Regions from separate parts of the Paraclostridium sp. genome, predicted to be linked through region 1. Evidence: riboswitches for the same ligand, from Rfam matches in the RefSeq annotation. Region 1 holds a riboswitch; the other holds the start of a gene.

Region 1 (6,036 bases):
AACTATATCTTTTAAAATATCATTATATGAAAATTTATCAACTTCAAATTTAGGATTTAATCCTTTATCATTTAAAGACTCATGTAGTAATGAAACTTTTTCTAATAATACATTAAAATTACTTTCATTTGATTTTAAGAATTCTTTTTCTAGACTCATGGAATTTAATCCCAATGTCGATTCTTTTCTATTCTCTTCCCTATTTAAAACTGTTGCTTCCAATGTTATTCCCCCCATATGTTGTTTATTCTTAAAATAATAACAATTTTTACCATTTATTTGTAATGGTAGTATGTATTTCTTCATTTGTCTACAAATAAATAAATATTTTTTTATAAAAAAATAAATTTTTAATGCTTTTTTAACTATAATAATCCATATTCATGGTTTTATTTAATAAATAGTCTATTTATCTATTATTATCGTAAGATATCTAACTTAAGCTTCTACTTTAAATAAAAAAAATAGATACAGCATTGCTGTACCTATTTTTTTATTTAAATTTAATTTGAGTTTTCTGTTAATCTATCTATTATGCTAACAAGATTAGCTATTTCAGGCTTAGTTATTTGTTCATCTGCTCCAATTGATTTACCTTTGATACGCATTTCTTCACTTATTAATGAAGAGAATAATATTAAAGGAATTTCTTTAAGTATACTATCTTCTTTTATAAGTTTTGTTAACCTATGTCCATCCATTAAAGGCATCTCTATATCTGATACTATACAAGAAACATGCTTTTTAACTGGATCTCCACAAGTTCTAACTTCTTCTAAATACTCCCATGCTTCTTGTCCATTATCTACTTTGATTGTACTCTTGTACCCAGCTTTATGTAAACATTCCACAATCATTTTAGAAAGTAACATTGAATCTTCTACTATTAAAACTGTTTTATCGTTTTGTTTACGCTCCCCTAATCTTTCTATAGCTTCAAATTGGATGCTTGACTCCGGACTTATTTCTGCAACAATTTTTTCAAAATCTAAAATAGTTATAAGTCTATCTTGGTATTCTGCTATACCTGTTGCAACACCTTCATCTCCACCATATATAACTCTATCAGGTTTTTTTATTGATTCCCAAGATACTCTCGCAATCCCTACTACTGATTCAACATGGAAAGCGAAATTTAATTTATTAAAATGAGTAACAATAAAAATATCAGTAGTTGAGTTATCTGATTTAGGAAGATTTAAATATTTACCTAAGTCTATTACTGTTATAATTTCATTTCTTGGTTTAAATACACCTTCTACAACTTCATGTGAGTTAGGCATTTTTTTTACATCTTGCGCTATCATAATTTCTCTAACTTTTGCTACATTTATACCGAATAATTCACCTGCAATGGTAAATTCCATAATTTCAAGTTCATTAGTTCCCGACTCTAAAAGTATTTTTGTTTTACTTGTGCTTTCTGAAAATCCCATAAATAACCTCCCGTGTTACAAAATTTGTAACTTTCAAAATATCATTGCTTATTTGTATATACGGACTTTCTTTTTAAATCTGTAGGTCGCTTAGGATAGATATATGTGTATATGTTGATTATTTTTGTGTGTTTTGTGGATATCTTGCTTTACGTTTTCACACTTTCAAAATCTGCCTGTGTATAACCTAGATAATATATTTTAGATATAGGTTTATATTCTGTAAATTAAATTATATATAAACCTATAATTATTATTGCTATAGTTATTAAAATCCAGGTTAAATTCTGTGATAATGAAGTTGGTATTATGTAAATGTATGGATTTAAACTGAATAATTTATTTTCATTTTCTCTTTTTAAGTTTTCTATAGCTAACATTTTAAATTTAAATTGAGTTGTTGATAAAATTCCTTCTTTAAACATAATATCTATGTTATTAATAGCTTTAGATATTATTTGTTGTTTTTCTTCATTTGTTTTACAATTTTTTAGTTGAGTTTTTAAATCTTTATTTTCTTTTATTGATTGTTCTGCTTCTTGTTTTATTTCAGGATATTTTTCAGTTATAAATTTTTGCTCACTTGGAGTTAGCTTTTCACCTTTTAATATTTTTATAGCTATACGATCTGCTTTCTTAGTTTCTATATTTATTTTGTTAGAAAATTTTTCAACATCCTCCATACCCTCTATTTTAATTTTAACTTGGAGTTCTGAAAGAACTCCTTTTTTGCCCATGATTTTTATGTTATTAATTGCAGTAGATATTATTTGTTTTCTCTCTTCATCTGTTTTACAACTTTTTAATTGTTGTTTTATATCTTGCATTTCTTTTTTTGATTGATTTGCAAATTGTTTTATATCTGGATATTTTTCAGTTATAAGACGTTGCTCTTTTGGATTCAATTTTTCACCTTTAATTATCTTTATAGCTATTAATTCTATATTTTTTAGTTCTTCCTTAATTTTTCCTATAAAATTTTCAGATACTATATTTTGAGTTTTATTTTGTAATTGTTTATTTTCTTCATTAGGTTTTATATTTGACTTTGTATATAAATTTGCATTGTAAGTACTTTTATTTACATTATTGATCATCTTCTATTTGCTCCTCAGGTGCAGTTTTTATTAATGTAAAATTAATATACTTATATTACCATACATTAATTACTTGTCTACCCTTCACAACTAGACAGTATAAATACCTTGAACTATAATAGTTTTAAAACTATACAATTTATTTAATTTATATATAAACAAGGTTAAAGTTTAGAAAGGATAGTTATGAGTAAAATAGGATTAATATTAGAAGGTGGCGGTATGAGAGGAATTTATACTGCTGGAGTGTTAGATTTTTTTATAGAAAAAGATATAGAAGTTGATATAGCAATTGGAGTTTCCGCTGGGAGTTGCCATGCCTCTTCTTATTTATCAAAACAATTTAAAAGAGCATATCATGCTACTGTAGATTATATAAATGATAAAAATTATTTAAGCTTTAGTAATTTAATTAAAACAGGTTCAATATTTGGTATGGATTTTATGTTTAACACAATACCCAATGAACTAAACATTTATGATTATGATACTTTTAATAAATCCAATACTAAGTTTGTAGTAGTTGCAACAAACTGCGAAACAGGCACCCCAGAATATTTTGAGTTAACAGATTTAAAGAAAGAAATTATTTATATGCAAGCATCTTGCTCTATACCTATGTTTGCAAATATAGTTGAAATAGATAATTATAAGCTAGTTGATGGTGGTGTTTCTGATTCTATACCATTAGAGTATTCTCTAAATCAAGGTTATAAAAAAAATATAGTTGTATTAACTAGAGACATTACCTATAGAAAAAATAAACAAAAATTTACTTCAGTTGTAAAACGAAAGTATAAAAAATATCCAAAACTTATTAAAGCTATTGAAAGTAGACATATCAACTATAATAAAAGTCTTGATTTAATAAATAAATTATCTCAAAGTGGAGATGTTCTTGTTATTAGGCCAAAGAACCCTGTTAAAGTTAGTCAAGTTGAAAAAAATATTGATAAACTTACTGATTTATATAATGAAGGCTATAATAATGCAAAAGAATTATATCAAGATATATTAGATTTTATAAATACATCTAAAAACTATAATTAATTTTAATAATTTTTATATATAAAAATAATAGCTGATGCGCTTATGTATTGTCATATGTCGCATCAACTATTAAAAATTTTTCTAATTACAATTCTAAGTTTAAAAGTTCTTCATAGCTCTGTCTTTTGCATATTAATTTAACTTCTCCATTTTGTACAGATACAACTGCTGGTTTTGTTATTTTATTATAATTTGATGACATAGAATATCCATATGCACCCGTTGAAGACATTATTAGTATGTCCCCACTTTCTATATCCATAATATCTGCATCTGTTATAAGTATATCCCCACTTTCACAACACTTACCTGCTATTGTTACTTGATTATTTTTTTCTTGGCCCATTTTATTGGCTATTGCACATTCATATCCTGCTTGATATAGTGAAGGTCTTATATTATCTGTCATTCCTCCATCTACACTTACATAAGTTCTTACATCTTTTATATCTTTTATAGACCCCACTGTATATATTGTACTTCCTGCATTCGCTACTATTGATCTACCTGGTTCTATTATTAAAATAGGTGTATCTATTCCTATTTCTCTGCATACTTTATTTGATCTTTTTATTATAGCTTCACAGAATTGCTGTATAGTTTTAGGTTCATCTTTTTCAGTGTAATAAACTCCTACACCTCCACCTAAATCAACTTCTTTTATATCTATATTATATGTTTCTTTAATTTCTTTTACTAAGTTCATCATTATTTTCACTTCATCTAGATATGGTTCAACATCAAATATTTGAGACCCTATATGTGCATGTATTCCTACTAATTCTATATTTTTATAATTTTTCATATTCTCTATCGCACTATGTAAATCTCCATTTGATAATGTAAATCCAAATTTAGAATCAATTTGACCTGTTTTTATATAGTCATGGGTATGCGCCTCTATCCCTGGAGTTATTCTAAAGTATATAAGTTGCTTTGTATTTCTTTCTTCACAAATTTTTTCTAATATATCTAATTCATAATAATTATCTACAACAAATCTTCCTACTCCAAACTCTACACCCATAATTATTTCTTCTATCGTTTTATTATTTCCATGAAATAATATTCTTTCCATTGGGAAATCAACCTTGTGCGCTGTATATAATTCTCCTCCAGATACTACATCAAGATACAATCCCTCTTCGTTTATCAAGTTGCACATATGCATTGGTAAAAAAGCTTTACCTGCATAAGCAACTCTATTACCACTTTCATTAACTCTAAAGTTATCTACATATTCTCTGCAATTATTTCTAACTAATTCTTCATCAAATATATATAAGGGTGTTTGATATTTTTCTTTAAGCTCTTCACAACTCACACCTCCTATATAAAGCTGATTTTCTCTAATAGACATTGTTCCTTGTAATTTCATTTGCATAACCTCCCATATTTTGATGTTTTGAGGTTGCTACAGGACATTTTAGTTTTCTATATAAAAAATCCCCTCTTAAGTCATCACTTAAGGGGGGATAATTATACTAATATAAAATACTATCTATTCCTCAAATGTAGCTCAACACAATTTACCTTGTGACAGTTATACATATATTCTATGCATACCCAGGATTATAGCCTTAAAGCTTAAGCTATATCCTTCGGCGATAGTTCCTTTCCCAATAAGTCATTGTGCTTACCTCATTATTGGTACTGATAAATATCGCGACCTCTACAATCAATATTCTTTTGTTAATACGTTATTTTACATATCAAATTTGTATTTGTCAATGTTTTTTCTGAATATTTTAAATAATTTTAAAATATTCATATTATAAATTATATTATTAAATTTTTACTCATTTCACTTATCTCTCTCATAATATCTATTTCAATTATTTTAATAAGTTCTTTATCAAGTATTACCTGCTTATAATCTATACATCCAATCACAAAAGGTACCCCTAATTTTCTAAATACATAAATTCTAGAGTTATCTTTATAAATCTTCTCAAAATCATTGTTTATTATACTTATTATCGATTTCATTTCTTCCATAGTTATAACTGATTTTACAAGATATTTTTCTATTATAGTAATTGCTAATAATTCTTTTCTTCCTATCATAGTATTAGATTGATAAAAATTATAAAATATATCTTTAGTATAATTACTTATAACTTTTTTATCTAACATAATTTCCATATTAAATTCTTTTGCATCTGTTTTTTTAGTAAACATATTTGCTATATCATCTAAAGACACATCATCTTTCATAGAAAGTATTAAATCTATTCTTTCTAATATTTTTTCTTTTGGAAAAAAAGTTTCCTGTCCTGTAAATGTAGATTTTTTTATAAACCACTCTTCAGGTATAATATTTTTTCTCTTCCATCTATATAATTGACCATAGGAAATATTCGCCTTTATCAATAAGTCTTTCTTTGATATTAATTCATCCATATTTTTGTCCTCCTTAGCCTATCTTAACATGATTTTTTACAGTTGAATTT
Region 2 (6,036 bases), on a different contig from region 1:
TTAATATTATGTTTTATGATAGGGTATCTAATTGTTAATTGGAACAATATAGGAGATACAGTACCATCTCATTATAATTTCACAGGTCATATTGATTCGTGGGGAGATAAGGGTACGTTAATATTGTTGCCTATATTGGCAGTTTTAGTAAATTGCTCTATGGGAATTACATTATTTATACCTCAATCTTTAAATATACCTGTAAAAGTAACTGAGCAAAATTATGCTAAAGTTTATGATTTAACAAGATATTTTATAAGCTTTGTGAAAACTTCAATTAACGTTTCTTTCTTTTATATAACTATTATGTCGGCAAATAGTAAACCTTTAGGTTCTTTATTTTTACCTATGTTTTTAATTTTAATATTTTTGCCTATTATTTTATATTATGTAAAAATTAGAAAACTAAAGTGAAATAAAAATAAAGGTATTGGCCATTTTCCAATACCTTCTTCTTACTCATCAATAAATATTTTTTATGAATTTAAGTGATTTTTCTTAATCTCACATAGTAACCCGTCTTCTAAATAAATTTCTAAAGCACATCCTACCATTGCTTTTACTGACTTATGTAACTTATCATAAGCTTCTTTGGAATTTGCATAATTTAAAAACTCTTTTTCGTGAACATATACCATAGGATTTATATCTAGAGCTATTTCCGTATACATAGTAGGACAAACTTGACTTACATTACCTATATCTGTAGAACCTACTGGCCCTTCTTTTCCTTCTAATATATCTGTTATCCCTACATTAATTAAATTCCTCTTTGTGATGTTTTGAAGCACTTTGTTGTTTATTATATTATCAAAAGGATTTTCAAAGTACCTATAAGTTAATTTAGCCCCTGTCATTAACTCTGCACCTTTTGCACAGTTTATAACCTTTTTAGTTACTTCGTTTAAATAAGTTCTTTCACTAGCTCTTATGTAAAACTTACAAGCTGATTTTTCTGGAACTATATTTGCAGCTTCTCCTCCATCTGAAACTATACCATGTATTCTAACATCTGATGTTACATGTTGTCTTAGTGCATTTATTCCTGCAAAAGTAAGTTGTACTGCATCTAATGCGTTAACTCCCATATGAGGATGACTAGCTGCATGTGCTGCTACTCCTTTAAAACTAAACTCTATAGAATCCATTGCCAAAGCCTTACAATTTATATTGTTAAAAGCTTCTATATGCATCTGATAACATACATCAATATCATCAAAAGCTCCACATTTAACTAAATCACACTTTCCTCCTGTACTTTCTTCCGCTGGTGTTCCTATTAATACAATTTTACCTTTAAAACTTGCCTTTAACTTGCTAAGCACTATACAAGCCCCTAATGTTGATGCTGCAATCCAATTGTGACCACAAGCATGAGCCGCTTCTTTATTTTCTCCATATCCAGGAAGTGCATCATACTCTGCTAAAAATCCTATGGTAGGACCATCATCATCTCCTAATTCTGCTCTAAATGCTGTGTCCATATTGCAGTAAGGATATATTGTTTTAAATCCATATTCTTTCATTTTATCAACTAGATATTTAGATGATATATACTCTTCATCTCCTAATTCTGGATTATTAAATATAAAATTGCATACTTCTTCTATCTCTTTTCCCAATTCATTTTCTATGCTATAAGCTTTTTTCTTTATGTTTTCTATCATAAATTTTCCCCCTATGTTAAAGTCCTATATATAATCCTGTTGTTAAAAATACCATTGTAGTAATTACTAGAACTACAATCAAAGGCATTATAAATCTAACCCATTTTGCCCAAGGAATATTAGCCAGTGCTAATGCTCCCATTAATACTCCCGATGTAGGTGTTATTAAGTTTGTTATACCTATTCCAAATTGAAAAGCTGTAACTATCATTTGTCTAGACACATCTACCAAATCTCCAAGTGGTGCAAGAACTGGTACTGTAAGTGATGCAAGTCCTGATGCTGACGGTATTAAAAATGCTATTAACCCTTCTATCAAGAAAGTTAAATTTATAAATATAGATTTTGGTAATCCATTTAAAATATTTGATGCAGAGTTTAAAATTGTATCTATTATATATCCATTTTCTGCTATTATCACTATTCCACGTGCAAATGCTATACATAGTCCTGCTGACATTAAATCTTTAGCTCCACTTATAAATGAACTAACTATCTCATCTTGACTAAGCCCTGATGCTATTCCTGATATTAAACCTATAGCCGTAAATATCATTGCAATTTCATTTATGTACCAACCTAATTTTAAAACCCCATACACCATAGTTGCCATACCTAATGTGAAAATTGTTATTACTATAGCTTCTCTTTTTGTAAATTTTTTTATATTTGTGTCATTACTCTCTATTGCTTCTTTATTAACTAATATATCTCTAACTAAAGATTTTTCTGGATTCTTTTTAACTTTATTAGCATATATCATTACGAATCCAATACTTATAATCATAAATATTATAAACATAATTACTCTATACTCTATCCCAGAACCTGGTGCTATATGTGAAAGTGCTTGTGCTATACCTACAGAAAAAGGATTGGTAGTAGATGCTGCAAATCCCGCTGCCGCTCCTATGAATACTGTTGCCACTGCGGTTAATGAATCATATCCCATACTAGTCATAAGTGGTATGAATATCATGTAAAAAGGTAGTGTTTCTTCACTCATTCCAAACGTTGTCCCACCTAATCCAAATAGCATCATTGAGATAGGTATTATTAGGAATTGGTATTTTTTCATTTTGTTTACAGTGTGAGCTATAATTGCTTCTATTGCTCCTGTTTTGTTAACTATCCCAAAAGCTCCTCCTACTATTAAAACAAATCCTACTACTTCTGCTGCATCTATAAATCCATTTATAGGTGCTGTAAATACATCAGCTATTCCTTGTGGATTTGACGGTACTTTTTCATAAGTTCCTGCTACAACAACTAATCGATTATCTACATCTTCTCTTTCAAAACTTCCACTTGGTACTATCCAAGTAAGGATTGCCATTACTACTATTAATAAAAATATTATTGTAAGTGTATTTGGCATAATAATCTTTTTCTTTTTTAAATTACTCATTTTCAATCTCCCCCATTTTTTAAATTAAGACGTTTAATTGTCTGTTTCCCTTTTGCTATCTTAGTTTATATAGGTGTGAAAATTTGTTTAATCAAAAAGCTCAACACGAGTACATGTTGAGCTTAATATGCTAAATACAACATACCTACATCTCCCCTTTATCTTACTTAAGATAGCTCTCCATCAAAACTTGGGATAATTTTGATGACAGTACTGTACTTATTAAATACAGCCCCAGCACTAGCTTTGGATACTAGAACTTCGGCACTTACTCCTTTTATATTGATTCATTGGCTTCCGACCTCTTCAATATTACTTTTAGTAAATGCGACCTCTACCTCAATCTTTTTAGATGAGGTAATTTTTATTAAGTTTTATTTGTTATGAATGATTATATCATGTTTTTATATAATTGTAAATATTTTGAATTTTTTACTTTTTTTGTAAATTAATTAATTAATTATTCATATCAATTATAGTGATGCTTTGTGCATTTGCATATACTGGGTAAGATCTTCCTTCTATTTTTTCAAATTTAACTGCTACTATTTGATTTTGTTTTATATCTGATGATTTAAGTGTTTTGTCTGAGTCTGCTTTTTTGATTATTGTATCTTTATTTATTACAACGTCTGCTATGTCGTATCTAACTTCTGGTTTTAAGTCTAGTGTATCAATTCCATTTTTAGCGTTTTCATCTTTGACAGCTTCTACTCTTATTATTAAGTTGTCTTCTTCTTGTTTTATGTTTGTTATTTTCCCCATAACATCTAGTTGTTCTGGTGTTGTTTGTACTTGATTGTCTTTTGAGTCCTCTGGTGGTTTTTCTGGAGTTGAGTTGTTTTTTGTAAATATCAATATTCCAATTATTGAAATTAATAATACTGCTATTAATGCGATTGTTTTCTTTTTCATGATTTTACCTCCCCTAAATATTTATGTTTTTTATTTCATATATATAATTTAAAACTATATATTGTTGCAACTATTATTTAAATTTTAATTATTATTTTAAAATTTACTATAATAATTATAACAAAATACCTAAGTAGAAGCGATAATTAAAAAAAGCACTGATTTGATAGGCTAAGCCTTCAAATTCAGTGCTTTTTCAAGGAGTAATGTTAATTACATCCTTATCCTCTTTTGACTTTTATTAAATATAGTTTGCAAATTAGCTATACCTCTAACCTTTGGGCGTTAGACTAGGGCTATTTGCACTCTAGTAGAGCGAGGAATCTAGTAGATTCATTATATTTAATGTGATATTTTTTCAAATATCTAGCCACCATCACTTCCAAAGGTACTACCAAAAGGTAAGATATTATCTAGCTTTTGTGTAGTCAGTGTTGGCTGATTGTTAAACTTAATTAACCATTCTTAAAAAGATTATACATATTATCTTAAATTTTTTCATCATAAACATTTTTTGAATAACTAATTATTGAATTAATAGTTCTTAGTTAATCTTCATGTTCATTATAGTATATTCAGTAGATTTACTATTTTCAACTCTTATAAAATTATCATGATGTGTAAATCCTACTTTTTCATAAGCTTTTATAGCACGAGCATTCCAGCTATATACTTTTAAAAATATATCTTTCATATAGTATTTTTTCAGTTCTATTAATTCGATTATACATTTTCTTACAAAACTTTGACCTATTCCACTTCCACATAAATTCGGTCTTAAAGACCATCCAACCCACATATCATTTTCTACTATCTGACATGATACATATGCAATTATATTATCATTTTCTACTAAAGCAAATTGCTCTACTCCCCACGAGTCACTATTGTTTAAATAGTCATTTAAATACAAATCATATACATTATATGGTTTATCATATCTCCATAAAAATATATGCTCTAATATTTCACTATTTAAACTAACGAGTTTACAATTATCAAAATTTATAATTATCCCTCCTATAAACATCCCTTTGATTTTAAATAGTTATAATATAACCTATTATATGTAGACTGTCCACGATAACAGATAATCTAATTGATAATTTTTTATTATTCTACTGGTGTAATCTTAATGTGTGGAAATTCACGATTCCACTCTTTAAGATTATATACTTCAAACTTTGATATAACTTCTCTTAAAATCTGATCTCCTTTTAAATTAAATGGCAATTGATTTTTTATCTTAGCTTTTAATTTTTTTCTCATAACCTCATCTATTAATTTATCTTCTATTAAAAATATATAAGATATTGGTTTATCTTTTTCATTTCCTCTGCAAGACCAAAGTACTAAGAGACTGTCATAATATTTCTTAGCAATACTTGCATAAAACTTTTCTGGTTTTTCTATTATTTTTTTTAACATAGCTTCTGGTCTTACTGCATTTGGTATATTAGAGTTTTTATATTCTATAAATAACACTTCATTGTTTAATTCTGTTATAAAATCAACATCATTTAACTTAGATTTATTAGCTAAATCATGAAATTCTAATACATATTCGCAATTTGAAAAATCAAATTTATACATTCCATTTTCATCTAATACTATTTTACTTTCCATAAACTAATCCTCTAAACTTTCTTCTATTACATCATCTAAGAGTTTAGAATCAGCTTTTATTATGATATTGTTGTCTAATTCTCCAAAGTACTCATTACTTTGCGATTTAACTCCATTTTCAGTTTTATATAAGCTATGGAAAAGAACTTTATCAGTTTTATTTCTTTTTATTTCAAAGTATTTAGCTAAGTTGTAGCTGTGCGTTGCTATAAATACTTGAACTCCCTCTCTTTGTAGTTCTAAAAATATATCTACAAGTACTGGTATAAGTGAAGGATTTATATTAGCTTCTGGCTCGTCCCATAAAAGTATAGTATCTTTTTCTATAAGTCCATTTCTTATTAATTTGTATAATAGTCCAAATTTACGAAGTCCTTCTGCTTCTAATGAAAATTCTATCTTTCTTTTGTCATCTTTTAA

What was found. A riboswitch is a leader RNA that binds a small molecule or an ion and turns the genes downstream of it on or off. The one in region 1 is predicted to bind lysine.
Region 2: it holds a riboswitch for lysine, as region 1 does, so the genes downstream of both, ACRCYC_RS00215 (YfcC family protein) here and lysA (diaminopimelate decarboxylase) in region 1, are expected to answer to the same signal.

What each region holds. Positions count from the first base shown of each region.
Region 1 is NZ_JBOFKN010000205.1:15,131-21,166, forward strand. It holds gene ACRCYC_RS15685 (pyridoxal phosphate-dependent decarboxylase family protein) at 1-222, opposite strand, end outside; gene ACRCYC_RS15690 (chemotaxis protein) at 504-1,436, opposite strand; gene ACRCYC_RS15695 (hypothetical protein) at 1,664-2,533, opposite strand; gene ACRCYC_RS15700 (patatin-like phospholipase family protein) at 2,720-3,583, shown strand; gene lysA (diaminopimelate decarboxylase) at 3,669-4,961, opposite strand; lysine riboswitch at 5,091-5,266, opposite strand; gene ACRCYC_RS15710 (DUF4004 family protein) at 5,363-5,986, opposite strand; gene ACRCYC_RS15715 (polymer-forming cytoskeletal protein) at 6,000-6,036, opposite strand, start outside.
Region 2 is NZ_JBOFKN010000008.1:950-6,985, forward strand. It holds gene ACRCYC_RS00205 (DUF1648 domain-containing protein) at 1-414, shown strand, start outside; gene ACRCYC_RS00210 (M20 family metallopeptidase) at 477-1,667, opposite strand; gene ACRCYC_RS00215 (YfcC family protein) at 1,684-3,075, opposite strand; lysine riboswitch at 3,241-3,420, opposite strand; gene ACRCYC_RS00220 (hypothetical protein) at 3,532-3,990, opposite strand; gene ACRCYC_RS00225 (GNAT family N-acetyltransferase) at 4,535-5,020, opposite strand; gene ACRCYC_RS00230 (hypothetical protein) at 5,104-5,616, opposite strand; gene ACRCYC_RS00235 (AAA family ATPase) at 5,620-6,036, opposite strand, start outside.